One region of the Pseudomonas sp. TH37 genome, then DNA from elsewhere that is predicted to be linked to it. Evidence: predicted binding sites of a transcription regulator. Region 1 holds the regulator's gene; each other region holds the start of a gene.
What was found. Region 1 encodes FliA, which starts transcription of late flagellar genes. Its sites were predicted from a motif close to CTAAAGTTTNNNNNNNNNNNGCCGNTAA; they were not measured.

Region 2: JFU11_RS16770 (methyl-accepting chemotaxis protein) is a predicted target of FliA. The motif match lies at 4,062-4,089, and genes of this name have one in related genera.
Region 3: JFU11_RS16060 (methyl-accepting chemotaxis protein) is a predicted target of FliA. The motif match lies at 2,526-2,553, and genes of this name have one in related genera.

What each region holds. Positions count from the first base shown of each region.
Region 1 is NZ_JAEKFD010000001.1:383,665-393,869, reverse strand. It holds gene JFU11_RS01875 (hypothetical protein) at 1-218, shown strand, start outside; gene flhA (flagellar biosynthesis protein FlhA) at 448-2,577, shown strand; gene flhF (flagellar biosynthesis protein FlhF) at 2,589-3,914, shown strand; gene fleN (flagellar synthesis regulator FleN) at 4,031-4,861, shown strand; gene fliA (RNA polymerase sigma factor FliA) at 4,858-5,598, shown strand; gene JFU11_RS01850 (chemotaxis response regulator CheY) at 5,767-6,138, shown strand; gene JFU11_RS01845 (protein phosphatase CheZ) at 6,169-6,957, shown strand; gene JFU11_RS01840 (chemotaxis protein CheA) at 7,011-9,254, shown strand; gene JFU11_RS01835 (chemotaxis response regulator protein-glutamate methylesterase) at 9,304-10,205, shown strand, end outside.
Region 2 is NZ_JAEKFD010000006.1:59,626-69,830, forward strand. It holds gene JFU11_RS16750 (acyl-CoA dehydrogenase) at 1-1,143, shown strand, start outside; gene JFU11_RS16755 (methyl-accepting chemotaxis protein) at 1,290-3,239, opposite strand; gene JFU11_RS16760 (cell division protein ZapA) at 3,340-3,642, opposite strand; gene JFU11_RS16765 (hypothetical protein) at 3,639-3,869, opposite strand; gene JFU11_RS16770 (methyl-accepting chemotaxis protein) at 4,145-5,770, shown strand; gene JFU11_RS16775 (potassium/proton antiporter) at 6,020-7,762, shown strand; gene mscK (mechanosensitive channel MscK) at 7,797-10,205, shown strand, end outside.
Region 3 is NZ_JAEKFD010000005.1:363,680-373,884, forward strand. It holds gene JFU11_RS16050 (NorM family multidrug efflux MATE transporter) at 1-1,397, opposite strand, end outside; gene JFU11_RS16055 (LysR substrate-binding domain-containing protein) at 1,555-2,475, shown strand; gene JFU11_RS16060 (methyl-accepting chemotaxis protein) at 2,661-4,637, shown strand; gene JFU11_RS16065 (aldose 1-epimerase family protein) at 4,903-6,117, shown strand; partial or broken gene JFU11_RS16070 (magnesium chelatase) at 6,127-6,294, opposite strand; gene JFU11_RS16075 (PLP-dependent aminotransferase family protein) at 6,326-7,825, opposite strand; gene JFU11_RS16080 (benzoate/H(+) symporter BenE family transporter) at 8,114-9,364, shown strand; gene JFU11_RS16085 (YggS family pyridoxal phosphate-dependent enzyme) at 9,364-10,182, shown strand.

The sequences.
Region 1 (10,205 bases):
ATGTGCCGGACATTCACTTTACCTGGACGCTCAATGTGCTAAAGGCACACCCCGACGATCCTTTTCATCAGCCTGAGGAAATCGTGAGATTTGGCTATTCTGAGCAAGCATTTGTCGAGGTGGGTGGTAGGCTGATCCGTAAGGGTACGCACTACATGGTGGGCCGCGAGTTGCGTCTTGGTGCCATTAATCCAAAGCAAATTTTGACTGCGGGCTAAATCCGCTAGTGCGCCGGTTTTTCTGAGTTTTTATTCCCCTGTGATAATGGTGATAGCCGTCCTGCGTCTGTTTCGCGGTCGGCTCCATGGCGCTCAGGTCCTAGCAATACAAATCCCCGAAACAGACCTCTATTTCAAGCCCCGGCAAAAGTTGGAAGGCTTCTTGCAATAGCCGCCCTGCGCCTGCTTCAGGCGTCAAAAGTTTGCTTTAAAGGAACGGGGAAAACCGGTGGATCGCTCTCAGTTAATCAACACTGCACGCACAAACGTTGCCGACCTCAGTCGGGGCAATCTGGGTGTGCCGCTGTTGTTGCTGGTCATGCTGGCCATGATGATGTTGCCGGTGCCGCCGTTCCTGCTGGACGTGTTTTTCACGTTCAACATTGCCTTGTCCATCGTCGTGTTGCTGGTCTGCGTGTACGCCTTGCGACCGCTGGATTTTGCGGTGTTCCCGACCATTCTGCTGGTGGCGACGTTGCTGCGACTGGCGCTGAACGTGGCCTCGACGCGGGTGGTGATGCTTCACGGTCAGGATGGCCATGCCGCCGCCGGTAAGGTGATCCAGGCCTTCGGTGAAGTGGTGATCGGCGGTAACTACGTGGTGGGTATAGTGGTCTTCGCGATTTTGATGATCATCAACTTCGTCGTGGTAACCAAGGGCGCAGGGCGGATTTCCGAGGTGAGCGCGCGTTTCACCCTCGATGCGATGCCCGGCAAACAGATGGCGATCGACGCCGACTTGAACGCCGGCCTGATCGATCAGAACCAGGCGAAACTGCGCCGGATGGAAGTGGCCCAGGAAGCCGAGTTCTACGGCTCGATGGACGGTGCCAGCAAGTTCGTGCGCGGTGACGCCATCGCCGGCCTGCTGATTCTGTTCATTAACCTGATCGGCGGCATGGCGGTCGGTATCTTCCAGCACGGCATGACCTTTGGCGATGCCGGTCGGGTGTACGCCTTGTTGACCATCGGTGACGGTTTGGTGGCGCAATTGCCATCGCTGCTGTTGTCGACCGCCGCTGCGATCATGGTGACCCGTGCTTCCGGCTCGGAAGACATGGGCAAGCAGATCAATCGTCAGATGTTCGCCTCGCCGAAAGCCTTGGCGGTGGCCGCTGGCTTGATGGCGGTGATGGGCCTGGTGCCGGGCATGCCGCATTTTTCCTTTCTGAGCATGGCAGCCCTGGCGGCTGGCGGCGCTTACCTGTTCTGGAAGAAGCAGAACACGGTCAAGGTTCAGGCCCTGCAAGAGGTCAAGCGCCAGCAGGAACTGCTGCCATCGCCGGCCCGCGCCCAGGAAACCAAGGAGCTTGGCTGGGATGACGTGACGCCGATCGACATGATCGGCCTGGAAGTCGGTTACCGCCTGATTCCGCTGGTGGATCGCAACCAGGGTGGTCAGTTGCTGGCGCGGATCAAGGGTGTGCGTAAAAAGCTCTCCCAGGACCTGGGCTTCCTGATGCCGACTGTGCACATCCGTGACAACCTCGACCTGGCGCCTAGCGCCTACCGTCTGACCCTGATGGGCGTGATCCTGGCCGAGGCCGAGATTTACCCGGACCGCGAGCTGGCGATCAACCCGGGGCAGGTCTACGGCACGCTCAACGGCATTACCGCCAAAGATCCGGCTTTTGGTCTGGAGGCGGTCTGGATCGAAATCAGCCAGCGTGCCCAGGCGCAATCCCTCGGCTACACCGTGGTCGATGCCAGTACGGTAGTGGCAACCCACTTGAACCAGATTTTGTACAAGCACTCCAGCGAGCTGATTGGCCACGAAGAAGTCCAGCAACTCATGCAATTGCTGGCCAAAAGCTCACCGAAACTGGCCGAGGAGCTGGTGCCGGGGGTAGTTTCGCTGTCGCAGCTGCTCAAAGTCTTGCAGGCATTGCTGTCCGAACAGGTGCCGGTACGGGACATTCGCAGCATCGCCGAAGCCATCGCGAACAATGCCGCCAAGAGTCAAGATACTGCCGCTTTGGTGGCCGCGGTGCGCGTCGGCGTATCCCGCGCAATCGTGCAAAGCATTGTAGGCACTGAGTCGGAGCTGCCTGTGATCACCTTGGAGCCAAGGTTGGAACAAATATTGCTCAATAGTCTTCAGAAGGCAGGACAAGGCTCGGAAGAGGGTGTTCTGCTGGAGCCAAGCATGGCAGAGAAACTGCAACGCTCGTTGATCGAAGCGGCGCAGCGTCAGGAAATGCAAGGTCAACCGGTGATTCTGCTGGTGGCCGGTCCGGTTCGCGCGATGCTCTCGCGATTCGGCCGACTGGCAGTCCCGGGTTTGCATGTGTTGGCTTACCAGGAAATCCCTGACAACAAGCAAGTGACCATCGTTGCGACAGTAGGGCCCAACGGCTGAGGTAGTGGTTTATGCAAGTTAAGCGTTTTTTCGCCGCCGATATGCGTCAGGCCATGAAACTGGTTCGTGATGAGCTGGGCGCCGATGCCGCCATCATTGGCAACCGCCGGATCGCTGGCGGTGTCGAGCTGACGGCTGCCCTGGATTACAAATTGTCGGCGCTGGCCCCGCGTGTTCCGAACATGGAACTCGAGGATGAGTTGCGCAAGACCCAGTCGCGGATCGTCACCGCCCAGGCCGAACTGAGCCTGCGTGGCGATGGCGAGAGCGACAAGACCACCAATCGCCAATTGTTCGCCGGCCTGCCGTTGACCGCCGCCGAGCCGTTGATCGAGCCAACACTGGCAGAGCCTCGGCGCTCGGCACCCGCTCCTGTCGCAGCGGCCGGCGTCGACCCGCGTGCGTTCGACTCGATGCGTTTCGAGCTCAACAGCCTGCGTGAACTGATGGAAGTGCAACTTGGCTCGCTGGCCTGGAATCAGTTGCAAGGCAGTCGTCCGGCCCAGGCCAACCTCTGGCGTCGCTTGCAACGCATCGGCCTGTCCGGCCCGTTGTCGCGCGATCTGCTGGCACTGATTACCGACATTGAAGAACCACGTCAGGCCTGGCGCATGTTGCTCGCGCACCTGGCGCGGATGATTGCCACTCCGGAAGTCGAGCCACTGGAAGAGGGCGGTGTGATTGCCATGGTCGGCCCGGCCGGCATGGGCAAGACCACCACACTGGCCAAGCTCGCAGCCCGTTACGTGCTCAAGTACGGCGCGCAGAATATCGCGCTGGTGAGCATGGACAGCTATCGCATCGGTGCTCAGGAACAGCTCAAGACCCTGGGCCGCATCCTCAATGTGTCAGTGACTCATGTCGACCCGGGCCAATCGCTGGTGCAGGCGCTGGAGCCTTTGCTGCGTAAACGCGTGGTGCTGATCGATACCGCAGGCCTGCAGGCCAGCGATCCGGCACTGCGCATGCAGCTCGAAAGCCTCGCCGGACGGGGCATCAAATCAAAAAATTATCTGGTCTTGGCAACCACCAGCCAGAAACAGGTTCTAACCGCCGCTTACCACAGTTACAAACGTTGCGGCCTTGCCGGCTGCATCCTGACTAAACTGGATGAAACGGCAAGCTTGGGTGAGGTGTTGAGCCTGGCCATCAGTCATGAATTGCCGGTGGCTTATCTGACTGATGGCCCGCGGATTCCGGATGATTTACATCTGCCGCGTCGTCATCAGTTGGTCAGCCGCGCCGTTAGCGTGCAAATGCAGGAAGAACCCAGCGAAGAAGCCATGGCTGATATGTTCGCTGATATTTACCACAGCCCGACCAAGCAGGTTGGCTGAGGTATTAATGAACATTTTTTGTACCTACATCGATGGTCTGCCATGCATTGTTCAGTCGCTGAACGCGCAGCCAGTAATGTGGCCTCCGTCTATGCAAGACAAGGTAAAGAAATAACATGGGCAGCATGCATCCCGTACAGGTGATCGCGGTGACCGGCGGCAAAGGTGGCGTCGGGAAGACTAACGTGTCAGTGAACTTGTCCCTGGCTCTAGCTGAGCTCGGCCGGCGCGTCATGCTGCTGGATGCCGATCTGGGGCTGGCGAACGTCGACGTCCTGCTGGGGCTGACACCCAAACGTACCCTGGCCGACGTGATCGAAGGCCGCTGTGAGCTGCGCGACGTGCTGTTGCAAGGGCCCGGCGGCATTCGCATCGTTCCGGCCGCATCCGGCACCCAGAGCATGGTTCATCTGAGCCCGGCCCAGCATGCCGGCCTGATCCAGGCCTTCAGCGACATCGGCGACAATCTCGACGTATTGGTGATCGACACCGCCGCGGGCATTGGTGACTCGGTGGTCAGTTTCGTCCGCGCAGCACAAGAGGTCTTGCTGGTGGTGTGCGACGAGCCGACTTCGATCACTGACGCCTACGCGCTGATCAAACTGCTTAACCGCGACTACGGCATGAATCGTTTCCGCGTCCTGGCCAACATGGCGCAGAGCCCGCAGGAAGGCCGCAACCTGTTCGCCAAATTGACCAAGGTCACGGATCGTTTCCTCGACGTCGCCTTGCAATACGTCGGTGCGGTGCCTTACGACGAAAGCGTGCGCAAGGCCGTGCAGAAGCAGCGTGCCGTCTACGAAGCCTTCCCGCGTTCCAAGTGCGCCCTGGCGTTCAAGGCCATTGCGCAGAAGGTCGATACCTGGCCACTGCCGGCCAACCCGCGCGGGCACCTGGAGTTTTTCGTCGAGCGCCTCGTGCAACAAACGGCAGGACCCGTCCTATGACAGCCAGTGGCTACAACCTCTACAAGAAGTCGGCACGTGACGCGCAGTACGAGCTGATCGAGCGTTACGCGCCACTGGTCAAACGCATTGCCTACCACTTGCTGGCGCGTTTGCCGGCCAGTGTCCAGGTCGAAGACCTGATCCAGGCCGGGATGATCGGCCTGCTTGAAGTATCAACCAAATACGACGCCAGCAAAGGCGCGAGTTTCGAGACGTACGCGGGCATTCGAATCCGCGGCGCGATGCTCGATGAAGTGCGCAAGGGGGACTGGGCGCCACGTTCGGTTCACCGCAATACCCGCATGGTCAGCGACGCGATTCGCTCGATTGAAGCTAAAACCGGCCGTGACGCTAAAGATCATGAGGTTGCGGCCGAACTCCAATTGAGTCTCGACGATTATTACGGGATTTTGAACGACACCCTCGGTAGCCGGTTATTCAGTTTCGACGATCTGTTGCAGGACGGCGAACACGAAGGGCTGCATGAGGATGGCGCCAGTGCTCATCTCGAGCCGTCACGCGATCTGGAAGATGAACGCTTCCAGGCGGCGCTGGCGGACGCGATTGCCAATTTGCCGGAGCGTGAGCGACTGGTGTTGGCGCTGTACTACGACGAAGAGTTGAATCTCAAGGAAATCGGTGAGGTCCTGGGGGTCAGCGAATCGCGGGTCAGCCAGTTACACAGCCAGTGCGCGGCCCGTTTGCGGGGGCGTTTGGGGGAGTGGCGAGCGCGCTGACAGGCAGTGTGGGGACACTGCGAACGAGGTTGGTACGGCATTTTGCTGCGTCAGCCACGGCCCGTTGTAATCCATACAACTGTTGAGTGTTACGCCGAATTGATTGAACGGCGCGTTCAGGTGCTGCGCGCGTTTTAAGACTGCTTGGAGGTCGAATTGGACAAGAATATGAAAATCCTCATCGTTGATGACTTCTCAACGATGCGGCGGATCATAAAAAACCTGTTGCGTGACCTTGGGTTCACCAACACGGTCGAGGCGGATGACGGTATTACCGCGATTCCGGTCCTCAACAGCGGGAGCATCGACTTTCTGGTAACGGACTGGAACATGCCCGGCATGACCGGTATTGATCTGCTGCGCCACGTGCGTGCCGATGAAAAACTCAAACACCTGCCGGTGTTGATGGTCACGGCCGAAGCCAAGCGCGAGCAAATCATCGAAGCCGCTCAGGCGGGTGTGAACGGCTATGTGGTCAAGCCATTCACAGCTCAGGCGTTGAAAGACAAGATTGAAAAGATCTTCGAACGCATCGGTTGATGTGCAAAGCCAGTCCGTCACGGGGGAGCTATGGAGCATAACGAATCTTCACAGGGCGATTTTGAATCGACCCTGAAAAAACACGCGGTCGAACTGGTCGAGAGCCTTGAAAAAGGCAGGTTCGGCGACGCTGTGCAACTGATCCATGAGCTCAACCAGACCCGTGACCGCGGCCTGTACCAGGAAGTGGGCAAGCTCACCCGCGAGCTGCATAGCGCGATCGTCAACTTTCAGATTGACCCGCACATGCCGCAAGCCGAGGAAGTGTCTCAGATCACGGATGCCACCGAGCGCCTGGGTTATGTGGTCAAGCTGACCGAGGCCGCAGCCAACCGCACCATGGACCTGGTGGAAAACGCCACGCCGCTGATCAACAGCCTGAGCGACGAAGCTCAGGCGCTGAGCACGGATTGGGGGCGGTTCATGCGTCGCGAAGTCGGGGCTGAAGAGTTCCGCGAACTGGCCCGGCGCGTCGACAGTTTCCTGACACGCAGCACTGAAGACAACCGCGTCGTGTCGAGCAACCTCAACGACATTCTGCTGGCCCAGGATTACCAGGACCTCACCGGTCAGGTGATCAAACGCGTGACCCAGTTGGTCACCGAAGTTGAAAGCAATCTGCTCAAGCTCGTGCTCATGGCCAGCCAGGTAGACCGCTTTGCGGGTATCGAACATGACCGTGATGCGATGCTGGCTGAAAAAGATCCACAAAAACATCTCTCTCAGGGTGAAGGTCCGCAGATTCATGCCGATAAAAGAGAAGACGTTGTGTCCGGTCAGGACGATGTGGACGATTTGTTATCCAGCCTAGGATTTTAGAGTTTTAGCATTTTAGGTTTTTTAGGTTTTTAGACCTCAGGAGCACCCCCTTAATGAGCTTCGGCGCCGATGAAGAGATCCTTCAGGATTTCCTGGTTGAGGCCGGCGAGATTCTAGAGCAACTGTCCGAACAGCTGGTCGAGCTTGAAAGCCGACCGGATGATGCGGATTTGCTCAATGCAATTTTTCGCGGTTTTCACACTGTAAAAGGGGGCGCCGGCTTCCTCCAGCTCAACGAGCTGGTGGAGTGCTGTCACATCGCCGAGAACGTGTTCGACATCCTGCGCAAGGGTGAACGACGCGTCGACTCGGAACTGATGGACGTGGTTCTCGAAGCATTGGACGCGGTGAACAGCATGTTCAGCGAAGTCCGCGAACGCAGCCCGATCACGGCTGCCACACCTGAATTGCTGGCTGCTCTGGCCCGCCTGGCCGAGCCGCAAACTGCCGATGAAGCGGCACCTGTCGCTGAAGTGATGCAAGCACCCGCCGCCGAAAGCGAGTCAGGTGACATCACCGATAACGAATTCGAACAACTGCTGGACTCGCTGAATGCCGTCAAGGCTCAGGCCGAGGCGCCTGTGGTTGCTCCGCCTGCCGCCGATGCGGCGACCAGCGACGAAATCACCGATGCCGAGTTCGAGTCGTTGCTCGATCAATTGCACGGCAAAGGCCAGTTCGCCGCCGATGCAGTGGTCGCAGCGCCTACCGCACCGGCAGCCCCGAAAGCGGCAGGCGACAGCTCCGACATTACCGACGACGAGTTCGAAGCACTGCTCGATCAGCTGCACGGCAAAGGCAACTTTGCCGTCGATGCGCTGGAGTCGGCGATTGCTTCGGCCCCGGCCCCGGCTGCGCCAACTGCTAAAGCGGCCGGCAGCGATCTGATCTCGGATCATGAGTTCGAATCGCTGCTCGACGAATTGCATGGCAAGGGCAAGTTCACTGAAGTGGGCACCGGTTCTGCTGCTTCCGTCGTAGCAACCCCAGTCGTCAAGGCTGCGGCGCCGGCACCTGTTGCCAAAGCGCCTGAACCAAAAGCCCAAGCGCCCAAGCCTGCTGCCGCTGCCGCACCGGCGCCTGCTCGTGCCCCGTCTGCGCCACCACCAGAAAAACCGGCCAGCGAAGCCGAGACCACCGTGCGGGTCGATACCGCGCGTCTCGACGAAATCATGAACATGGTCGGCGAGTTGGTACTGGTGCGTAACCGCCTGGTCCGTCTGGGTCTCAACAGTGGCGACGAAGCCATGTCCAAGGCCGTGTCGAACCTCGACGTGGTCACGGCCGACCTGCAAACCGCGGTCATGAAGACCCGGATGCAGCCGATCAAGAAAGTCTTCGGGCGCTTCCCGCGTCTGGTTCGCGACCTGGCTCGCCAGCTCAAGAAAGAGATCAACCTGGAGCTGGTCGGCGAAGAAACCGACCTCGACAAGAACCTCGTCGAGGCCTTGGCCGACCCGCTGGTCCACTTGGTGCGCAACTCGGTCGACCACGGTATTGAAGAGCCGGCTGAGCGCGAAGCGATGGGTAAACCTCGCAGCGGCAAGGTGATCCTGTCCGCGGAACAGGAAGGCGACCACATCCTGCTGTCCATCTCCGATGATGGCAAAGGTATGGATGCCGACGTTCTGCGCGGTATCGCCGTGAAGAAAGGCTTGATGGACAAGGATGCGGCGGACCGTCTCAGCGAGTCGGATTGCTTCAACCTGATCTTCGCTCCGGGTTTCTCGACCAAGACCGAGATTTCCGACGTCTCCGGGCGCGGCGTGGGCATGGACGTGGTGAAAACCAAAATCGCCCAGCTCAACGGCACCATCAATATCTACTCGACCAAGGGCAAGGGCTCGAAGATCGTCATCAAGGTCCCGTTGACCCTGGCGATCATGCCGACGCTGATGGTCATGCTCGGCAACCAGGCGTTCGCGTTCCCGCTGGTGAACGTCAACGAGATCTTCCACCTCGACTTGTCGCGCACCAACGTGGTGGACGGCCAGGAAGTGGTGATCGTGCGGGACAAGGCGCTGCCTCTGTTCTACCTCAAGCGCTGGCTGGTCAGCTCCGCCGCTCACGAAGAGCAGCGCGAAGGCCATGTGGTGATCCTTTCGGTGGGCACTCAGCGGATCGGCTTCGTCGTCGACCAACTGGTGGGCCAGGAAGAAGTGGTCATCAAGCCATTGGGCAAAATGCTCCAGGGAACCCCCGGCATGTCCGGCGCCACCATCACCGGTGACGGCCGCATTGCGCTGATTCTCGATGTTCCGAGCATGCTCAAGCGTTACGCCGCACGGCGTATTTGATTCTGGGGGAGCGGGGCGACTGAGCCTCGCCCCGTCTAACGGAGTGTTTATGGCAGTCAAAGTCCTGGTGGTGGACGATTCGGGGTTTTTCCGCCGCCGCGTCTCGGAAATTCTTTCAGCGGATTCGAATATCCAGGTCGTCGGTACGGCGACCAACGGCAAAGAGGCGATCGATCAGGCACTGGCCCTCAAGCCAGACGTGATCACCATGGACTACGAGATGCCGATGATGGATGGCATCACCGCAGTGCGGCACATCATGCAGCGCTGCCCGACCCCGGTGTTGATGTTCTCCTCGCTGACTCACGAAGGCGCGCGGGTCACCCTCGATGCGCTGGACGCCGGCGCGGTGGACTTCCTGCCGAAGAATTTCGAAGACATCTCCCGTAACCCGGAGAAGGTCAAGCAACTGCTGTGCGAGAAGATTCTCAGCATCTCGCGCAGTAATCGTCGCGCCAGCACTTACAGCGCCCCGGCCCCGGTGGCTGCGCCAGCCCCGACGCCTGTGCCTTCGAGCGTCAACATCTACGGCAGCAGCGCGCCTGCGCGTCCGGCACCGGCACCGATTCCGGCTCCGGCTCGCACCCATGCAGCGACTCCATCGTCGCCAGCGCCGAAACGCAAAGCCTACAAACTGGTCGCCATCGGCACCTCCACCGGCGGCCCGGTTGCCCTGCAACGGGTGCTGACGCAGTTGCCGGCCAACTTCCCGGCACCGATCGTGTTGATCCAGCACATGCCGGCAGCCTTCACCAAGGCTTTCGCCGAGCGTCTGGACAAGCTGTGCCGCATCAGCGTCAAGGAGGCCGAGGATGGTGACATCCTGCGTCCGGGCCTGGCGCTGTTGGCTCCTGGTGGCAAGCAAATGATGATCGACGGCCGTGGCGCGGTGAAAATCCTGCCGGGCGACGAGCGTCTGAACTACAAACCGTGCGTGGACATCACCTTCGG
Region 2 (10,205 bases), on a different contig from region 1:
GCCGGGGTGAAGGGCATTTCGCTGTTTATCGTGCCCAAGTTTCTGGTCAACGATGACGGCAGTCTCGGCAAGCGCAACGACGTATTGCTGGCCGGGTTGTTCCACAAGATGGGCTGGCGCGGCACTACGTCCACCGCGCTGAATTTCGGCGACAACGGCGAGTGTGTCGGCTATCTGGTGGGCAAGCCGCACCACGGTTTGAGCTACATGTTCCAGATGATGAACGAGGCGCGGATCGGCGTCGGCATGGGCGCGGTGATGCTGGGTTACGCCGGTTATCTGTACTCACTGGAATACGCCCGCGAACGTCCGCAAGGTCGAGTGCCGGATAGCAAGGATCCGACCACCGCACCGGTGGCGATCATTCAGCATGCCGACGTCAGACGCATGCTGCTGACCCAGAAAGCCTACGTCGAAGGCGCGTTCGACCTCGGGTTGTACGCGGCGCGGCTGTTCGACGACACCACGACCCTTGAGAACGAAGCCGAGCGCAAACAGGCCCATGAGCTGCTGGATCTGCTGACGCCGATCGTCAAATCCTGGCCGTCGGAGTTTTGCCTGAAGGCCAATGAACTGGCGATCCAGATTCTCGGTGGCCACGGTTATACCCGTGAGTACCCGGTGGAGCAGTACTACCGCGACAACCGCCTGAACCCGATTCATGAAGGTACTCACGGCATTCAGTCGCTGGACTTGCTGGGGCGCAAGCTGGCCCAGAACGGGGGCGCGGGGCTCAAGCAACTGATCCGCCTGATCGCCAACACCGCCGAGCGAGCGCAGGCGTATGAATCACTGACGCCGCTGCGTGAATCGCTGGAGAAACTGGTGGCACGCCTGCAAACCGTGACCATCGGCCTGCTGACCGATCTGGCTCAGGGCAAGGTCAACAGCAGCCTGGCGAACTCGGCGCTGTATCTGAAAGTGTTCGGGCATATGGTGATTGGTTGGCGTTGGCTGGAACAGGCGATTCGCGCCGAGGAAGGATTGGCCAAGGGGAATGCGGCGGATGAGAGCTTTTATAAAGGCAAGCTGCAGGCGGCGCGGTATTTCCTGACGTGGGAAGTGCCGGGTTGTCACCATGAGCTGGCGATTCTTGAGGCGCGGGATGATGTGTGCCTGGCGATGCGGGATGAATGGTTCTGACCGAAGCTTTGTGGCGAAACTGGCATCCAATCGCGGGCAAGCCCGCTCCCACAGGGATCTCTGTTGTTCACAGATAATGTGTTCAACACCCAAATCCTGTGGGAGCGGGCTTGCCCGCGATGGCGTCAGTACAGGCAATACATTTATCAGCTCAACCGAAACCCACCCATCTGCCGCGCCAGATCATCCGCCAAGCGCTGCAACGTCTGACAGTCTTCCCGACAAGCCCTGACTTCCCCCGCCGTAGCCCGCGCCAAATCAGAAATCCCCTGCACGTTGCGGTTGATCTCTTCCGTCACCGCCGACTGCTCTTCCGTCGCCGTGGCCACCTGATGGTTCATGTCGCTGATGCGCTCGACCTGCCCGGTAATCGCCGTCAACGACGCCCCGGTGCGCTGACTCGACTCAACACCGGTGCCGGTCGCCGCTTGCCCGGCGTGCATGGAAGACACCGCATTCTCCGCGCCCTGCTTGAGGCTGCCGATCATCTGCTGGATCTCGTCGGTAGACGACTGAGTCCGCCGCGCCAGGGTCCGCACTTCATCGGCCACCACCGCAAACCCGCGGCCCATATCCCCAGCCCGCGCCGCTTCGATAGCCGCGTTGAGCGCCAGCAAATTGGTCTGCTCGGAAATCCCGCGAATCACCGCCAACACCTGATCGATTGACGCCACTTGGTGGGCCAACTCGCCCACCGCACCGGCAGCGATGCCGATCTCGTCGGACATGCTTTCGATATGCCGGATCGATCCGCCCACCACTTCCCGCGCCTGCAGCGCTTCATCCCGCGCGGTTTGCGAAGCGACGGCCGCGTTGCCGGCGTTTTGAGCGATTTCCTGCACGGTCAGGCCCATCTCGTGGACAGCGGTGGCGACCATGTCGGTCATTTCCTGCTGACGGCCTGAGCGTTCGGCCGTGTTGTCCACCACCCGCGCCACTTGGCCGACCGCCGTGCGCAAGCGCTCACTGGTGGCCAGGACTTCGCCGATCATGTCGCGCTGACTTTCCAGGAACCGATTGAAGCCGCGAGCGAGGTCACCCAGCTCATCGGCGCGGCTGGAATCTAACCTGTGGGTCAAATCTCCACCACCGCTACCGATGGCTACCAGCGCCGCCTTTACCTGACGAATCGGTCGCACCAATCCACGGGCCAGCAACACCACCAGCAACAGGCAAACCAGCGCCACCGCCAGACCGATGCCGCTGCTCATCCACATCGCGCGCCGGGCTTCGGCGTAGATCTGCGACTGCGGCACTTCGGCCACCAAGGTCCAGCCCAAATCACGCAGCGGCAGGCTCAATGCCAGAAAATCTTCGCCATCGCGGACAAAACTGCTGGTGGCGGACGCGGTGGAGGTAGAGAGCTGCCCCATGACCGCTTGCGCCGCCGGGGCGCCGATTTGCTCGACCAGCGTGCGTTTGCCGCTGAACTGCGTCTCGGGGTGAATCTGGATCAAACCGTCGGAGCGCACGAGATAGACCTTGCCGCGCTCACCGAAGTTGAAATTCTGGATCAACTCCGACAGCTCTTTCATGCTCAGGCCCAGCCCGGCGACGCCCACGACTTTGCCGGCCTGCTCGACCTTGAGGTCGATAAACAGCGCCAACTCACCGGTGGCGGTGTCATTGTCAATATTGAGGGTGCGCGGCTGGTTGCTGTCCAGGAAAGAATAGAACCAGGCGTCATTGGGATTGGAACGGCTGAGCGTCCGGTCCAGGCCTTTTTCAGTGATGTAATGGCTTGAAGCGGCCCCGATAATCAGCGCGGTAAAGGCTTTGTGCTCGGCGCGGATGCCTTCCAGATACTTCACAAATGTGGCGGTCTGGGCATTGTTCTCACCCCCGGCCAACCAGTCGCGCACCATGCTGTTACTGGCGATGTCCTTGGCGGCGGTGAGGGGTTGAACGAGGATTCGTTCGATGTCGTTGCGCATCGCCTCGATGCTCGACGGCAGCGCTTGTTCGACCAGATAGCGCTGGGCGAGGCGGTTGACCACGAGGGTATAAACGCCAACCACGATCAGAATACTGACCAGCAGGGCGGTGCCCATGCTCAGGATCAACTGCCATTGAATACTGCGTCGCCAGAAATGCATGGAGCACCCCCAAAGAATAAGAGGCTGAAACACTGCAACAGCCATGCCGATTGTATACAACGCAAGCGACAATTTATTCTTTGGTTGTGCGCAAAGCTGATCAGGCTTGATTGATTGTCTTGGCGATCACTTCAACCGTGGCGCTGACTTGCTCTTGGTAACGGTTGAGTTCCTCCTGATGACGCTTTTGCATTTCGATCTGCTGCGAGCACAGATTCATCGCCGCCAGCACCAGCAAGCGGTCACCGATCAGCGTCGGGTATTTCTTTTTAGTCTCGGCCAAGGCGGCCTTCAACATTAATGCGGCGTCCAGCAGGGTCTGCTCTTCCCCGGCCGGCGCCTTGATCGAATAGTCCTCCCCCAGAATCGAGACGACTTTTACCCCTGCGGCGCCGTAACTCATGCGCTGACAGGGCCGGCGCTGACGCGCTCAACCAAGGCCTGAATGCGTGCCGCGGTGGCGCCTTGCTTCTCTTCCTGTTCCATCAAGCTCAGTTGCAGGCTTTCGTTTTCATCCTTGACCTGGGCCAGTTCTGCACTCAGGGATTGATTGGTGCCGAGCAGGGTCTGGTTCTGCTGTACCAGGTCGCTGACCAGTTGTTCCAATTGGCTTAGGGATGCTTCCAACATTTTGATTTTCCGGGCATTTTCAAAGGGCGCGTACGATAAAGAAAAGTCACCACAGATGCCAGGGTTATGCAGGCGCAAGGCCTTGATTTTCCTGGCGGGCGACCTTCCTCGCGAGTTTTAAAGACTGTGATTGGCGGTTCTGGTTCCTGCACTTCGTCGCCGCGGCCCTTCTGCGACAAAAGCGCGCAGCGCCTCAAGACTTTAGTCGCATGACCGATAAGTCATGCATGCAACAGTCTCAGCCCCGCACAGATGTGCTTTTTTCGGTGAAAACCATGTCCTTACGAAATATGAATATCGCACCGCGGGCCTTCCTCGGTTTTGCCTTGATAGGCAGCTTGATGCTGGTTCTGGGGGTGTTCGCGCTGAACCAGATGAGCAAGATTCGCGGCGCCGCCGAGGAAATCACCTCGAACAGCGTACCGAGCATTAAAAGCCTCGACGAGTTCACTCAGCTAACCCTGCGCCTGCGTGTCCTGTCTTACCGTCTGTTGGTGAACCGCGAGCCGGACGTCCAGCAGAAAACCATGGACCTGCTGGAAACCCGTAACCAACAGATCCGAGCGGCTCAAGCCGTCTACGAAAAACTGATCGCCAGCCCGCAGGAACGTGCGGCCTATGATCAGTATGTGCAGCTGCTGGGGCAGTATCGCCAGATCGAAGACCGGATGAAGAGCCTGTCGCGCAACAATCAGCTCGACGAACTGCGCACATTGGTCAACACCGATTTGCTGAACAACTCTGAAGCCATCAACACCGTGCTCAACCGTTTGCTGGAGATCAACACTCAGCAGACCCTCGACACCAACCAGCAAGCTGCCGAGGAGTACTCATCAGCCTTCAACCTGACGGTGACCCTGCTGGTCATCGCCACCGGTCTTACCCTGCTGTTCGCCTGGCTGCTGACCAACAGCATCACCAAGCCAATTGCCAACGCCCTGAGCGCCGCCGAAGAAATTGCTGAAGGCAACCTGACACGCCCGATCATGGTCGATGGTGAAGACGAAGCCGGTCGCCTGCTGGCCGCGATGGCGAAGATGCAGGACAAACTGCGCGACACCCTGCAACGGATTTCCGGTTCGGCCACGCAACTGGCCTCCGCCGCGGAAGAGCTCAACAGCGTCACCGACGAAAGCGCCCGTGGCCTGACCCAGCAGAACAACGAAATCGAACAGGCTGCCACCGCCGTCAACGAAATGACCAGCGCCGTGGAAGAAGTTGCCCGCAACGCCGTGAGCACCTCCGAAGCCTCGAAAAACGCCACCACTTCGGCGGGTGACGGTCGTGACCTGGTACAGGAAACCGTGAGTGCCATCGAGCGCATGAGCGCCGACGTACAGAGCACCGCCACCCTGATCGGCGACCTGGCCAACGAGTCGCGAGACATCGGCAAAGTGCTGGACGTGATTCGCGGCCTGGCTGATCAGACGAACTTGTTGGCGTTGAACGCCGCCATCGAAGCAGCTCGTGCCGGTGAAGCCGGTCGTGGTTTCGCAGTGGTCGCCGACGAAGTGCGCGCCCTGGCCCATCGCACCCAGCAGTCGACCAGCGAAATCGAACGCATGATCGGCAGCATCCAGAGCGGCACCGAACACGCAGTGGATTCGATGCGCAACAGCACCGAGCGGGCTGAATCGACCTTGAATATCGCTCGCGGTGCAGGCATGTCGCTGGACACTATTAATAGCGCCATCGTCGAAATCAACGAACGCAACCTGGTGATCGCCAGCGCGGCCGAAGAACAGGCGCAAGTGGCCCGTGAAGTGGACCGCAATCTGGTGAACATTCGTGACCTGTCGGTGCAATCGGCCACCGGTGCCAACCAGACGAGCGCGGCCAGCAACGAGCTGTCGCGCCTGGCGCTGGACCTGAACAACATGGTTGGGCGGTTTAGTCTGTAACCCTGTGGCGAGGGGGCTTGCCCCCGTTCGGCTGCGCAGCAGTCGTAAAACCTGGGCCGCTACGCGACCCAACGGGGGCAAGCCCCCTCGCCACAGCAAGCTCCCTCGCCACAGTGGTCACACCCGGCTCAAGCGGGTGTACATCGTTAAAAGCTTTTTGACAGCATCACATTTCAACAGGTTAGAATCGCTGGCACGCAGACTGCATGGTCAGTTTGTGCCCGCCTTTAGCTTTCTGGAGTACTGCCTTTGAATGCGACGACCATCAACAGCCTGTTCTTGATCGGCGCGTTGCTGGTAGGTGCGAGCATTCTGGTGAGCTCACTTTCATCGCGCCTCGGTATCCCGATTCTGGTGATCATCCTCGCGGTGGGCATGGCGGCTGGTGTCGACGGTGCCGGCATTATTTTCGATAACTACCCAACGGCTTATCTGGTCGGCAACCTCGCCCTGGCAGTGATCCTGCTCGACGGCGGCTTGCGCACCCGGGTGGCGAGTTTCCGCGTGGCGTTATGGCCTGCGCTGTCGCTGGCTACAGTCGGGGTGTTGATCACCACGGGGCTGACCGGGATGGCGGCGGCGTGGTTGTTCGACCTTAATCTGATGCAAGGCCTGCTGATCGGCGCCATCGTCGGCTCCACCGACGCCGCGGCCGTGTTCTCGCTGCTGGGCGGCAAGGGCCTGAACGAACGGGTGAGCGCGAGCCTGGAGATCGAATCCGGCAGCAACGATCCGATGGCGGTGTTCCTCACCGTGACCCTGATCGACATGCTCGCCAGTGGCGAAACCGGGCTGCACTGGAATCTGCTCCTGCATTTGATGCGCGAGTTCGGCATCGGCGGTGTGATCGGCCTCGGCGGTGGCTGGCTCATGCTGCAACTGGTCAACCGTATCCACCTGGCCACCGGCCTTTATCCGATTCTGGTCATCGCTGGCGGTCTAGTGGTGTTTGCCCTGACCAACGCCCTGCACGGCAGCGGCTTTTTGGCGGTGTATCTGTGTGGCCTGGTGATCGGCAACCGCCCGGTCCGCAGTCGCCATGGCATTCTGCACATGCTCGACGGCATGGCCTGGCTGGCACAGATCGGCATGTTCCTGGTGCTGGGGCTGTTGGTTACGCCCCATGACCTGCTGCCGATCGCCCTGCCGGCGCTGGGCCTGGCGCTGTGGATGATTCTGTTTGCCCGTCCGCTATCGGTGCTGGTCGGCCTGTTGCCCTTCAAGGCGTTCCATGGCCGCGAAAAAGCATTCATTTCCTGGGTTGGCCTGCGCGGCGCAGTACCGATCATTCTGGCGGTGTTCCCGCTGATGGCGGGGCTGCCCAATGCTCAGCTCTACTTCAATCTGGCGTTCTTTATCGTCCTGGTCTCGCTGCTGGTGCAAGGCACAAGCCTGCCCTGGGTTGCCAAGCTCTTGAAAGTGACCGTCCCGCCGGAGCCATTGCCGATCTCTCGATCGGCGCTGGAAGTGCATGTCACCAGCGAGTGGGAGCTGTTCGTGTACCGCCTTGGTGCCGAGAAATGGTGCATTGGATCCCCTCTTCGCGAGCTGAAAATGCCCGAAGGTACCCGTATCGCAGCCCTGTTTCGTGGCCAACAACTGCTCCATCCGTCGGGTAGTACGGTGCTCGAAGTCGATGATTTGCTCTGCGTAATCGGCCATGAACACAACCTTCCGGCCCTCGGAAAACTCTTCAGTCAGGCACCGCAACGGGGTCTGGATTTGCGCTTCTTCGGCGACTTCGTACTTGAAGGAGACGCCCAGCTGGGCGCGGTTGCTGCCCTGTACGGGTTGAAAGTCGAAGGCATCGATCCGAACATGTCGTTGGGCCACTTCATTGCCCAGAAAGTGGGCGGTGCACCCGTAGTTGGTGACCAGGTGGAATGGAACAACACCCTCTGGACCGTCGCTGTCATGGAAGGGAACAAGATTGGTAAGGTAGGCGTCAGATTCCCCGAAGGAAGTCGCCCCGGACCGGGACTCTTCCTCTAAACTCCATTCTTCGCCTCGTTTTCGATCGGTCTCTATGTCAACCCTGCGCACTTTTATCATCATGGCCCTGCTGGGCTTGAGTCTTTCCATCAGCACGCTGCAAGCCGCCGAACCGCCGTCCAGCGAAGCCGTGCAGGCGAGCCTGAACAAGATCGCCGACCGCAAACTGCCGGAAGCCGATCAAAAGGCCCTGCAAGCGGTCTTGCAGAGCACGCTCACCCAACTCAACAACCAGAGCGATTACGATCAGAAGCTGGTTAATCTCAAGCAGCAGCTGACCAATGCGCCAAAGCAGAACATTGAGAACCAGCGCGAACTGACCCGTCTCAAGGCCACCAAAGTGGTTCCGGTGGCGCAACGCTATACCAAAGAGACCATTCAGCAGCTTGAGCAATTGCTGACCGAACGCTCCACCCAGCAAAGCGATCTGCAAAAAGCCCTGGCCGAGGCGAACAGCCTGATCATTACCGCCCAGACCCGCCCCGAGCGCGCCCAAGCCGAAATATCTGCCAGCCAGACGCGCATCCAGCAGATCAATAACATCCTCAAGCTTGGCAAGGACAGCGGCAAGACCTTGACCCCTGAGCAACGCGATCAGCTCAACGCTGAACTCGCGGCACTGAACGCCTTGATACCGTTGCGTCGCCAGGAACTGGCCGGCAACAGCCTGTTGCAGGATTTGGGTAACAGTCAGCATGACTTGCTCTCGGAGAAATCCGATCGCTTGGATCAGGAGATCCAGGAGCTGCAAACCCTGATCAACCAGAAACGCCTGGCCCAGTCGCAAGAGACAGTGACCCAGCAGTCCATCGAAGCGCAGAAGGCTGGCGGCAGCAGCCTGCTGGCTACCGAAAGCGCGGCCAACCTGAAGCTCTCCGACTACCTGCTCAAAAGCACCGATCGTCTCAACGAAGTCACCCAACAGAATCTGCAGACCAAACAGCAACTGGACAGCGTGACCCAGAGCGATTCGGCGCTGGACGAACAGATCAACGTGCTCAAGGGCAGCCTGCTGCTCTCCAAGATTCTCTACAAACAGAAACAGGCCCTGCCGCGCCTCAAGCTCGACCGCGATCTGGCCGACCAGATCGCCGACATTCGCCTGTATCAGTTCGAAGTCAGCCAGCAACGGGAACTGCTCAGCAACCCGACAACCTATGTCGATAACCTGCTGGCGACTCAACCGCCCGAGCAAGTCACCCCGCAACTGCGCAAGAGCCTGCTGGAACTGGCCACCACCCGCGCGGACCTGCTGGAGCGTTTGAATCGCGAACTGAGCGCGGTGCTCAACGAATCCATCACGCTGCAACTCAACCAGAAGCAACTGCTCAGCACCGCGCAAAGTCTGCGGGCTACGCTGGACGAGCAAATGTTCTGGATTCCCAGCAACAAGCCGCTGGACCTTGAGTGGATGCGCGGCGTGCCAGAACGCCTGGAACGTCAGGTCACCACCCTGCCTTGGGCCTCAAGCCTGAGCGAACTGACCGATGGCCTGACGCAGCGGCCGCTGCTGTTTCTGCCGCTGGCCTTTCTGATCGGAGCGCTGCTGTGGCGCCGCAAAAACCTCTATGCCCGCCTGAATAAAGTTCACCTGGACATCGGCCATTTCAAACGCGACAGCCAGTGGCACACACCGCAAGCGATTCTGATCAACATCCTGCTGGCGATGCCCGTCGCCCTGGGTTTGGCCTTGTGCGGCCTGGCGTTGCAAATCGACGCCCGCGGGCAGAACGCCAATATGGGCGCGGCGCTGCTGCAAATGGCCCAGGCCTGGCTGGTGTTCTATACCGCCTACCGTATCCTCGCGCCGGGCGGCGTCGCCGAATTGCATTTCCGTTGGGAAAAACCTCAGGTCGAATTCCTTCAAGGCTGGATACGCCGACTCGGCCTGGTGGTGATGGCTTTGGTGGCGGTAGTAGCAGTCGCCGAGTTGCAACCAGCGATTCTGGCCGATGACGTGCTCGGCATGCCGGTTGTGCTGACCTGCTACGCCTTGATGGCCTGGCTACTCAGCCGTCTGCTGGTTAGCAGCCCGACTCACCAGAACGCTTCACTGTTCCGCAAGGCCGTGGGAGTTCTGTTCACCGCCCTGCCAATCGCGTTGTTCGTCGCCGTGTGCTTTGGCTACTACTACACCGCGCTGAAACTCAGCGACCGGTTGATCAACACGCTTTACCTGCTGATGTTCTGGCTGGTGATCGAAGCGACCTTCGTGCGCGGCCTCAGCGTTGCGGCACGGCGCCTGGCCTATCAACGCGCACTGGCCAAACGTCAGGCAGCGAAAGAGGCTGGCGACGGCGAAGCGGTGATCGAAGAGCCGACCCTGGACATCGAGAAGGTCAACGAGCAGTCCCTGCGACTGATCCGTCTGGCCCTGCTCGGCGGTTTCATCGCGGCGTTGTATTGGGTCTGGTCCGATCTGATCTCGGTATTCTCATACCTG
Region 3 (10,205 bases), on a different contig from region 1:
TAATCCGGCTGAATCACTTGAAAGCTGCCTTGCGCTGACGGCTCCCGCCGAATCATCCGCTTTATCTTCCACTCAAACGCCAGCGTCAGACTCACCGCCGCACACGCCAGCCCCAGCGCCAGGCCCCACCAGACCCCCGTTGGCCCCCAGTTCAAATGGAAGGCCATCCACCAAGCGGCCGGTGCGCCGATCAGCCAATAGCAACCCAAACCCACCAGGAACGTGGTCTTGGCATCCTTGAGCCCGCGGATGCAGCCCATGGCGATGGTTTGCGTGCCGTCGAACAGCTCGAACCACGCCGCTACTGCCAGCAGGCTCACAGCCAGGTTGATGACTTCGCGGAACGCCGGGTCGTTGTGGTCCAGGAATAAGCCGATCAACTGATGCGGCAGCAGCCAGAAGACCATCGCGAAGCCAAGCATTGCCGCAGCCCCGAAGGCGATCCCGACACGTCCGGCCAGCCGCGCATCAAGCAATTGCCCGGCGCCGTAATGCTGGCCGATGCGCATGGTGATCGCGTAGGAAAGCCCCGCCGGAATCATGAACGCCACCGAGACGATTTGCAGGGCGATCTGATGCGCCGCCAGTTGCGTACTGCCCATGGTGCCCATGCACAGCGCAGCGAAGGCAAACAGGCCGACTTCCACCGCATAGGTGCCGCCAATCGGCAGGCCCAGGCGCCACAATTCCTTCAAGTACTGACGGTTGGGCCGCGACAGACCCTGACTCAATGGATACGCGTCGTAGGCCGGATGCCGACGAATGTGCAGCGCGAGCGCCAGTGCCATGAGGTTAGCGACGATCGCCGTGACCAGACCGATGCCCACCAGGCCCATTTTTGGTAGGCCGAACATGCCGGTGATCAAGGCATAGTTGAGCAGGAAGTTGGCCACAGTGCCGGCGAGGCTGATGACCATCACCGGTGTCGCCCGGCCGATGGCGCTGGTGAAACCGCGCAGCGCCATGAAGCTCAGGTAGCCGGGCAGGGCGAACGGCAGAATCAACAGAAACTGGCCGGCAGCCTGGACGTTGGTTTCGGTCTGGCCGAACAGCAGCAACACCGGTTTCAGGTTCCACAGCAGCAAACCCGCCACCAGCGCCATCAACCATGCCAGCCACAACCCGGCCTGGGTCAGCCGCGCCGCGCCAATGATGTCGCCCGCGCCCTGACGGATCGCCACCAGGGTGCCAACGGCGGCGATTACGCCGATGCAGAAAATCGACACGAACGAATACGTCGCCGCACCCAGACCGCCACCGGCCAGCGCCTCTGGGCTCAGGCGAGCCATCATCAATGTGTCGGTGAGGACCATCAACATGTGCGCCAACTGCGAGGCAATCAACGGCCCCGCCAGCCGCAGGATGGCCCAGAGTTCAATACGCGCTGGATGCTGCATGATCATCACGCTCGATTGTGAGAGAGAACAGGAAGCGTCGATTCTCGGCGCTCTGCAGGGTTTTCACAAAGGGATAAAAAGGATGGGTGGCATGATTAAAACTCATGCTGGGGAGTTTCTGATAAGTTGGTGCAATCGCGCTATAGGAGCTTTCCTGATGTCTCGTCGTCTTCCTCCTTTGTATGCCCTTCGAGCATTCGAAGCGGCGGCGCGGCATAGCTCGTTTACCCGCGCCGCCGAAGAACTGTCGATCACGCAAAGTGCGGTCAGTCGGCACATTCGTACGCTCGAAGAGCATTTCGCCTGTCGGCTGTTTCATCGCAGCGGGCGCAACCTGCAACTGACCGAATCGGCGCGGCTGATCCTGCCCGGCATTCGCGAAGGCTTCACCGCCCTCGAACGGGCCTGCAATACCTTGCGCGCCGAGGACGACATCCTGCGCATGAAAGCCCCGTCGACCCTGACCATGCGTTGGTTGTTGGCGCGGCTCAGCCGTTTTCGGCACCTGCGACCGGGGAACGAGGTGCAATTGACCAGCGCCTGGATGGACATCGATACGGTGGACTTCAACCACGAACCCTTCGACTGCGCTGTCATTCTCAGCAACGGGCATTTTCCACCGGACTGGGAGGCAACTTTCCTGTTCCCCGAAGAGCTGATTCCGGTGGGCGCGCCGAATCTTCTGAAGGATCAACCGTGGGACGTTGCGCGCCTGGCCAGTACCGAGTTGCTGCACCCGACGCCGGACCGCCGTGACTGGCGCAATTGGCTGGAGCGCATGGGCCTGACCGATCAAGTCTCGCTCAAGGGCGGGCAGGTGTTCGACACGCTGGAGCTGGGCATGATCGCCGCTGCCCGGGGTTACGGCGTGTCCATGGGCGATTTGCTGATGGTGGCGGAGGATGTTGCGCAGGGACGTCTGAGTTTGCCGTGGCCGACGGCCGTCGCCAGTGGTGAGAATTACTACCTGGTCTGGCCGAAAACCCGCCCCGGCGGTGAGCGTTTGCGCCGCCTCAGCGATTTCCTGCAAGGCGAGGTCCGGGCCATGGAATTACCGGATGTCGAACGTCTGGGCTGAATCGATGGAGCCGCCGCAATGGCGGCCTTGAGCCATATCCCCGTTAATTACTCAAGTATTCAGCTTTGCCGCCGAAAATCTGCTGATGGGACCTTCGTGCAGGTTCCATGTTTTCCCCACAATCAGAAATTTTGCCGAGTGTGCGATGGGATCAAAATGATCCGGCCACTGGGTCAGGAGCTGTCATGTCTCAACCTCGTGCTCGGATTGCCTCACAGCTGGGTCTTGCGCTTGCCGTGATTCTGGCGATTGTCATCAGTGGCAGTACAGTATTCGCCCTGCGCTCGCTGGACACCGCCAACCTCGCCACCCGCGAAGAGCATCTGGCCAGTGAGGCCCGCTTGCTTGCCGATCAGCTGAGCACCTTTCACGGCACCTTGCGTGAAAGCACCCAGCGCCTGGCCGGCCTGTTCGAGAAGCGCTTCAGCGCCGGTTTGAGCGTGCATCCGGATGAGCCGGTGACCGTGGCGGGTGTGCAGACCCCGGGCCTGCACTTGGGCAATGAAGTGTTGAACAACAACTTCGCAGAAGTCGACGAGTTCAAGCAGATGACCGCAGGCGTCGCGACCGTGTTCGTGCGCAGTGGTGAGGAGTTCATTCGGGTCAGCACGAATGTCAGCAAACAAGATGGCAGCCGTGCCATCGGCACTCTGCTCGACCACGCGAACCCGGCTTACGCCCGTTTGATGGCGGGGCAGAGCTACGTGGGTCGAGCTTTGCTTTTCGAACGCTTCTACATGTCGCAGTACACCCCCGTACGCGACAGCAGCGGTAAGATCATTGCCGTGCTGTACGTAGGATTCGATTACACCGACGCGCAGAACGCGCAGTTCGCCAACCTCAAACGCTTCCGCATCGGCCAGACCGGTTCCTTGGCGTTGCTGGATGAACAAGGCAAATGGCTGGTGCCGATTGCAGGTGTACAAGCACTGGATCAGGCGGTCTCGAGCATTGTCGGTCTGGCCAAGACACCGGGCAAAGGCGACTTCTGGAACGACAAGTCGCAAGACTTTTACAGTGTTGCCGTGCCGTTCGAAGGCGGACCGTGGTCGGTGGTGGCGAGCATGCCGAAAACCGAAATCCGCGCCGTGACCTGGAGCGTCGGTATTCAATTGGCGATCGGCAGTCTGCTGGCGATGCTGCTGGCGGTCGGTGCGGCGGTCTGGTTGCTGCGCAGCAAACTGGCGCCTCTGGGCGATCTGGTGCGTCAGGCCGAAGCCTTGGGTGCCGGTGATTTGAGTGTTCGCCTGAACGTGTCGAGCAATGACGAAATCGGTCAACTTGCCCGCGCCTTCAACCAGATGAGCCAGGCCCTGTCGACCATGGTCGAGCACATCCGTAAAGCCTCGGGAGAGGTCAACAGCCGTGCCCAGGCGTTGTCCGGTTTGTCCGGTGGTGCCTATGAAGGGATGGAGCAGCAGTCCGGCGAAATCACCAGCATGGCTGGCGCCGTAGAAGAATTTAGCGCCACCTCGCTGAACATTGCCGACAACATGGGCAACACCCAGCGTCTGGCGCAGGAAAACGCACAGCAAACGCAGATCGGTCGTACGTCGATGGACGAAGCGTCCTCATCCCTGGAGCAAATCGCCGGTGCACTGAACAGCACCGCGACGGTGATCAATACCTTGGGGCAGCGCTCCCAGGAAATCGGCGGCATTGTCGGGGTGATTACCGCGATCGCCGAGCAAACCAACTTGCTGGCGCTCAACGCCGCCATCGAAGCCGCCCGCGCTGGTGAGCAGGGCCGTGGGTTTGCGGTGGTGGCCGATGAGGTGCGCAACCTGGCCTCTCGCACCCGCCAGGCCACTGACGAAATTTCCGGGATGATCCAAAGCATCCAGCAGGAAACCGGCAACGCCATCAGCACCATGGAGCAAGGCAACGTGCTGATGCAGGAAGGCCTGTCGCGCAACGCCAACGTCGCCTCAGCGCTGGCACGGATCGATGAACAAAGCCGCTCGGCCGGTCAGCAATTCGCTGCCATCACCACCGCGACCCAGGAACAAAGCAGCACCGCGACCTTGCTCAGCAGCAATCTGCAAAGCATCGCTTTGGCGAACAGTGAACAGCGGGAAGTGGTGTCGAACCTGGCTGTGACCGCCAAAGAGCTGGAGAAGCTCGCGGCGGATTTGCGGCATGAGGTTGACCGGTTTCGTTGAGTCACCTCTGAAATCGCCTTCGCGAGCAAGCCCGCTCCCACAGTAGATCTGCGGTGAACACAGTATTTGTGAACGCTGGAGATCATGTGGGAGCGGGCTTGCCCGCGAAGGGATCGACTCGATTCCCAATTTGTCTCAAAGCTGTGGATCAATTCCTCACTAATAGTCTTCCTTGGCACTTAGCACCAGTGTCTCGATTTTTATGCTTGCTGAAACGTTTCTTCAAGTCTATAAAATTGGCACAACTCCAAGAAAGGCTGCTGCCATGACCCCGCTCAAACTCTTCGTTGCTATCAGCGCACTGTCCGCTGCCTCCCAAGCCATGGCCTGGGACTACGTCCTGCTCGACACCGATAAAGCCGCCCAGAACTGGCAAATCACCAGCCAGCAACTCGGCGTAAAAACCGACAAACCCTTCAGCGTGACGCTGCGCACCTTGCACGGCGGGCGGCAAGAGGGCGTCAGCATCGTCGACATCGATAACGGCACGATGAAACTTTCGGTAGTACCGACTCGCGGCATGAACGTCCTGCAGGCCTCGGTCGGCGATGTGCGCATGGGCTGGGATTCGCCGGTCAAGGAAGTGGTCAATCCATCCTTCATCGAACTCAACGGCCGTGGTGGCCTGGGCTGGCTGGAAGGTTTCAATGAGCTGGTCACCCGCTGTGGCTACGAATGGGTCGGCCACCCCGGCATCGACAACGGCGAACTGCTGACCCTGCACGGCCGGGCCGCCAACATCCCTGCGAACAAAGTCACCCTGCACATCGACGAAAAACCGCCGTACGCCATCACTCTGCGCGGCGAGCTGAAAGAACAGGCGTTCAAGAAAGTCGACTTCTCCGTCGCGACCGAACTGGTCACCGAACCCGGCAGCGTAGCGTTCGCCCTCAACGACACCCTGACCAACAACGGCGACTATCCGAAGGAATACCAGGCGCTGTATCACAGTAACTTCAGCACCCCGTTCCTGGAGCAGGGCGCTCGCTTCGCCGCGCCGGTGAAACAGGTGTCGCCATTCAACGACAAGGCCAAGGGCGATCTACCCGACTGGCAAACCTACCGCGCACCGACCAAGGACTACGACGAAACGGTCTACAACGTGGTGCCGTATGCCGATGCCAAGGGCGATACGTTGACCGTGCTGCATAACAAGGCCGGCAGCTTGGGCGTTTCGGTCGGCTTCAACACTCAAACACTGCCCGTGTTCTCCCTGTGGAAGAACACCGATACCCAAGGGCAGGGCTATGTCACGGGGCTGGAGCCGGGGACGAGTTTTTCCTACAACCGCCGGTATCAGCGGCCACTGAATCTGGTGCCGACGATTGGGCCTAAGGAACAGAAGCAGTTCGGGATCAGCTACAGCTTGTTGGCGGATAAGGCTGCTGTGGATAAGGCGTTGAAGCGGGTGAGCGAAATTCAGGGCGGGCGGGAGACTGAGGTGCGGCAGACGCCGTTGGTTGATCTCACCAAGGGGTGATGCCTGCTGATTTGTGCTCGGCCGGTATTGCAGTACCTCGGCCAAGTGCTCGCGGGTAATTCCATCGACTTGCTCAAGGTCCGCCAACGTGCGCGCTACTTTGAGCAGTCGATGGGCCGCTCGAAGGGACAAGGTCAGCCGTTCACACGCCGTTTCCAGCCAGGTTTGGTCGGCAGTGACGGGAGTTGCGCGAGCCCTCCCAAATTCCCTACCGGGTTTTCAGTGCATTGGCCAGGCGCAGCACGGCCGCTTCGATTTCATAAGCGGTCAGCGACGAGTAACCCAATAACCAGCCTTGTTTCTTCTCCTCACCGGCGTACAACCGGCTCAGACCGGAAAGCTGAACGCCCGCGCTGGCTGCTTGGCGGATGGTTTTTTCTTCAGACCAGCCATCGTGCAGCAGGCAGGGAATTTGTAGCCCGCCAGGAGGGCGCAAGGCGGTAACGATGCCGTCCAAGTGCTTACCGATCGTGTCGAGCATGATGGAGCGGCGTCCGGCATACAGCTTGCGCATGGCTCGGACGTGGGCGTTGTAATGGCCGTCCTCCATAAAGCGCGCCAGGGTCAGTTGCAGAATTTGGGGTGTATGGCCGTCAATCATGCTGCGGGCGTAGGTAAAAGCCTTGATCAGCTCGTGGGGCAGTACCATGTAACCCATTCGCAAACCGGGGTAGAGGGTCTTGCTGAAGGTGCCGATATAGAGCGTACGCTGATACTTGTCCAGACCCTGTACGCAGGCGGTCGGTTGCCCGTCGTAGTGAAACTCGCTGTCGTAATCATCTTCGATGACCCATTTGCCTTTCTCCGCTGCCCAGTTGATCAACTCAAGACGACGCTCCAGTGGCAAGGTTGCGCCGGTGGGGTATTGATGAGAAGGCGTGACATAAACGCAATTGGCGCCGCTGCGGTCGGCGTACAGCAGGTCGGTGCGTATGCCCAGTTCATCGACATCGATGGGAAGAACGTTGGTCTCGGCGGTTTCAAAGGCTTTCTTGGCGCCATAGTAACCCGGGTTTTCCAGCAGGATCGGTTTGCCGGCGTCCACCAGCAACTGCGCACACAGAAAAAGAGCCTGGCGAGTGCTGCTCAATACCATGATCTGGTCGGGGGAGCATTTGGCCCCGCGCTCGAGGTTCAAGTAGGTGGCGATGGCCTTGCGCAGCGGCTCGGCGCCTTGCGGATCGCCGTGCAATAACACGTTGGCGCGATAGTCCTTCATCACTTGGCGTTGCAGGCGCTCCCAGACATCGGTGGGGAAGGTGCGGGTTTCCGGCAGGCCGGTCGCGAATGCCTTGATTACCTGCTGATCGTTCACGCCGCCACTGTCGAAGATCATCCGCCCGCGCTGGCTCAATCCCGCCCCCGGTGCCGCCTGACTGCTTTTGACTTCCTGCGCCTTGATGCGTCGGCGCGCTGCGCCGCGCAATTCGGTGCCCAGCGTTTCACAGACATAACTGCCAGCCCCCTCGCGCCGCACGATAAAACCGTCGCGGTGCAGTTGCACGTAGGCGTTTTCAACGGTGTCGCGGGCAATCCCGAGTGACTTGGCCAGGACCCGGGTCGCGGGCAGCTTCAAGCCTGGGGCAAGGGCGCCATCGAGGATCAATGCACGCAGTGCGCGCTGAATCCGCTGATGCAGATTCAACAGCTGAAACTCAACATCGATGAGGCGCATTTTCAGCGTTTCCAGCTCGAACGTTTTCGCCATGCGGTCTGCCTGATCTTAGTAAATTGGCCTGCAAAGGCAGGCCAGTCTATCCGTAGAATCCGCCCCACGTCACTGCCTTTGCGCTTGGTGATCGGTCGATGCATTGAGCGACTTCATGAAGAGTTTTGCCCGCGGGCTGAGGCAGGGATCGCTTTCAGTCACAGCAAGCAGTCTGGTAAGTGGTCTGGCCTTCTGCGAGAAAGTGTGGGGGCAAAACATGCCATTTCAACGTTATAAATCCGCCCTTATCCGGGACAGGCACCTCGTTTTGCAAGGAGCAAAGCCATCATGTCGTCTTCAGCATTGCCATCGCCCCTGCGTCTACGGGACCTTCTGCATCCGATTGTCGCCGGGCTGATTTCAGTCATCGTCAACTATGGCGGCACTTTCATCCTGGTCTTTCAGGCCGCCAAAGTGGCCGGGCTCAGCCCAGAGCTGACGGCGTCGTGGGTATGGTCGGTGTCGATTGGCGTGGGCATTACCGGGCTGTTTCTGAGTTGGGTGAGCCGTGAGCCGATCATTACCGCCTGGTCGACACCCGCGGCGGCTTTTCTGGTCGTCGCGCTGTCCACCACGCCTTACGCCGAGGCGGTGGGTGCGTACATTATTTCGGCCGCCGCCTTCGTGCTGCTGGGTTTGTCCGGTTGCTTCGAAAAACTCATCCGCCTGATTCCGTCGGGTGTGGCTGCGGGCCTGCTGGCCGGTATTTTGCTGCAGTTCGGAATCGGCGCGTTTGGCGGCATGAGTCTTGACCCGGTGTTGGTCGGGTTGCTGATTGCCGCCTACGTTGTGCTCAAGCGCTTTACCGCACGCTATGCGGTGGTGGGCATTCTGGTGCTGGGGCTGGCGTTTCTTCTGACGCAGGGCCGTGTAGAACTGTCGGGACTGGCGCTGCAATTCGCGGCACCGGTATTCACCCAGCCTGAGTTTTCGATCAATGCGCTGCTCAGTGTGGCACTGCCGCTGTTCCTGATCACGCTCACCGGCCAGTACATGCCGGGCATGCTGGTGCTGCGCAACGATGGCTTCAGCACCAGCGCTAATCCTATCCTGACTGTCACAGGGCTGGGCTCCTTGCTAATGGCGCCCTTCGGTTCTCACGCCTTCAATATCGCGGCCATCACGGCGGCCATCTGCACCGGCAAAGAAGCCTCGGAGGATCCGTCCAAGCGCTGGATCGCCGGGGTTGCTGCGGGACTGTTCTACATCCTCGTAGGGATTTTCGGGGTGACCCTCGCTGCAGTGTTCATGGCGTTACCGGCCACCTTCATTACGACGCTGGCCGGGCTGGCCCTGCTCGGCACTATCGGCGCGAGCCTGGCCAGCGCCATGGCTGACGTCAAAACCCGCGAAGCCTCGCTGATCACCTTTCTGGCGTCCGCCGCAAACATCACCTTGCTGGGGATTGGTGGGGCGTTCTGGGGATTGCTGATCGGTCTGGCGGCTTACGCCTTACTCAATGGCCGCTTACCGCGTCGCGAGACGATGGTCATTCCGGCTGCCGACGCTGTTGTGACGACCAAAGGAGCCACCCACTGATGTTTGATCAATTGGAAAAAACCGTCACCCTGCACGAGCGTCATGGCCGTTACCCACAGGCCACCAGCGTCGAGGACTTTCGCCGCAACCTGGCAGCCGTGCAGCAGCGGATCGCTAACGCCTGTCAGCGGGTTGGACGTGATCCGGCGAGTGTGCGCCTGCTGCCGGTCAGTAAAACCTTTGACGAAGCTTATCTGCGTCTGGCCTACGCTGCCGGCTGCCGGCTACTGGGTGAGAACAAAGTGCAGGAAGCGCAGCGCAAATCGCAGGCCATGGCCGATCTGGCCGACCTGCAATGGTCGGTTATCGGCCACCTGCAAACCAACAAGGCCAAGCAGGTGGCGCGTTTTGCCAGTGAGTTTCAGGCGCTGGACAGCCTGCGAGTGGCCGAGGCCCTGGATCGTCGCCTGCACATCGAGGGGCGCCAGCTGGATGTGTTCGTTCAGGTCAATACCTCCGGCGAAGCCAGCAAATATGGCTTGACGCCCGAAGCCGTCGCGGACTTTTTGAACGCCCTGCCGGCGTTCCCGGCCTTACGGGTGCGTGGGTTGATGACACTGGCGTTGTTTTCGGCCGACGTGGTCCGTGTCCGCCCTTGTTTTGTACGGCTACGCGAACTGCGCGAGCGCTTGCGCCAGCGCGCCCCGGCGGGCGTCGGGCTGGAGGAACTGTCCATGGGCATGTCCGGTGATTTCGAAGTCGCCATTGAAGAGGGGGCCACCGTGGTGCGTGTCGGTCAGGCCATCTTCGGCGCACGTGCCATGCCGGATGCCTACTACTGGCCGACCGCGGATGCCCGTCCGGGAAGTGATGAGTAGTCGTCGCTGACATTCCCCTTAAC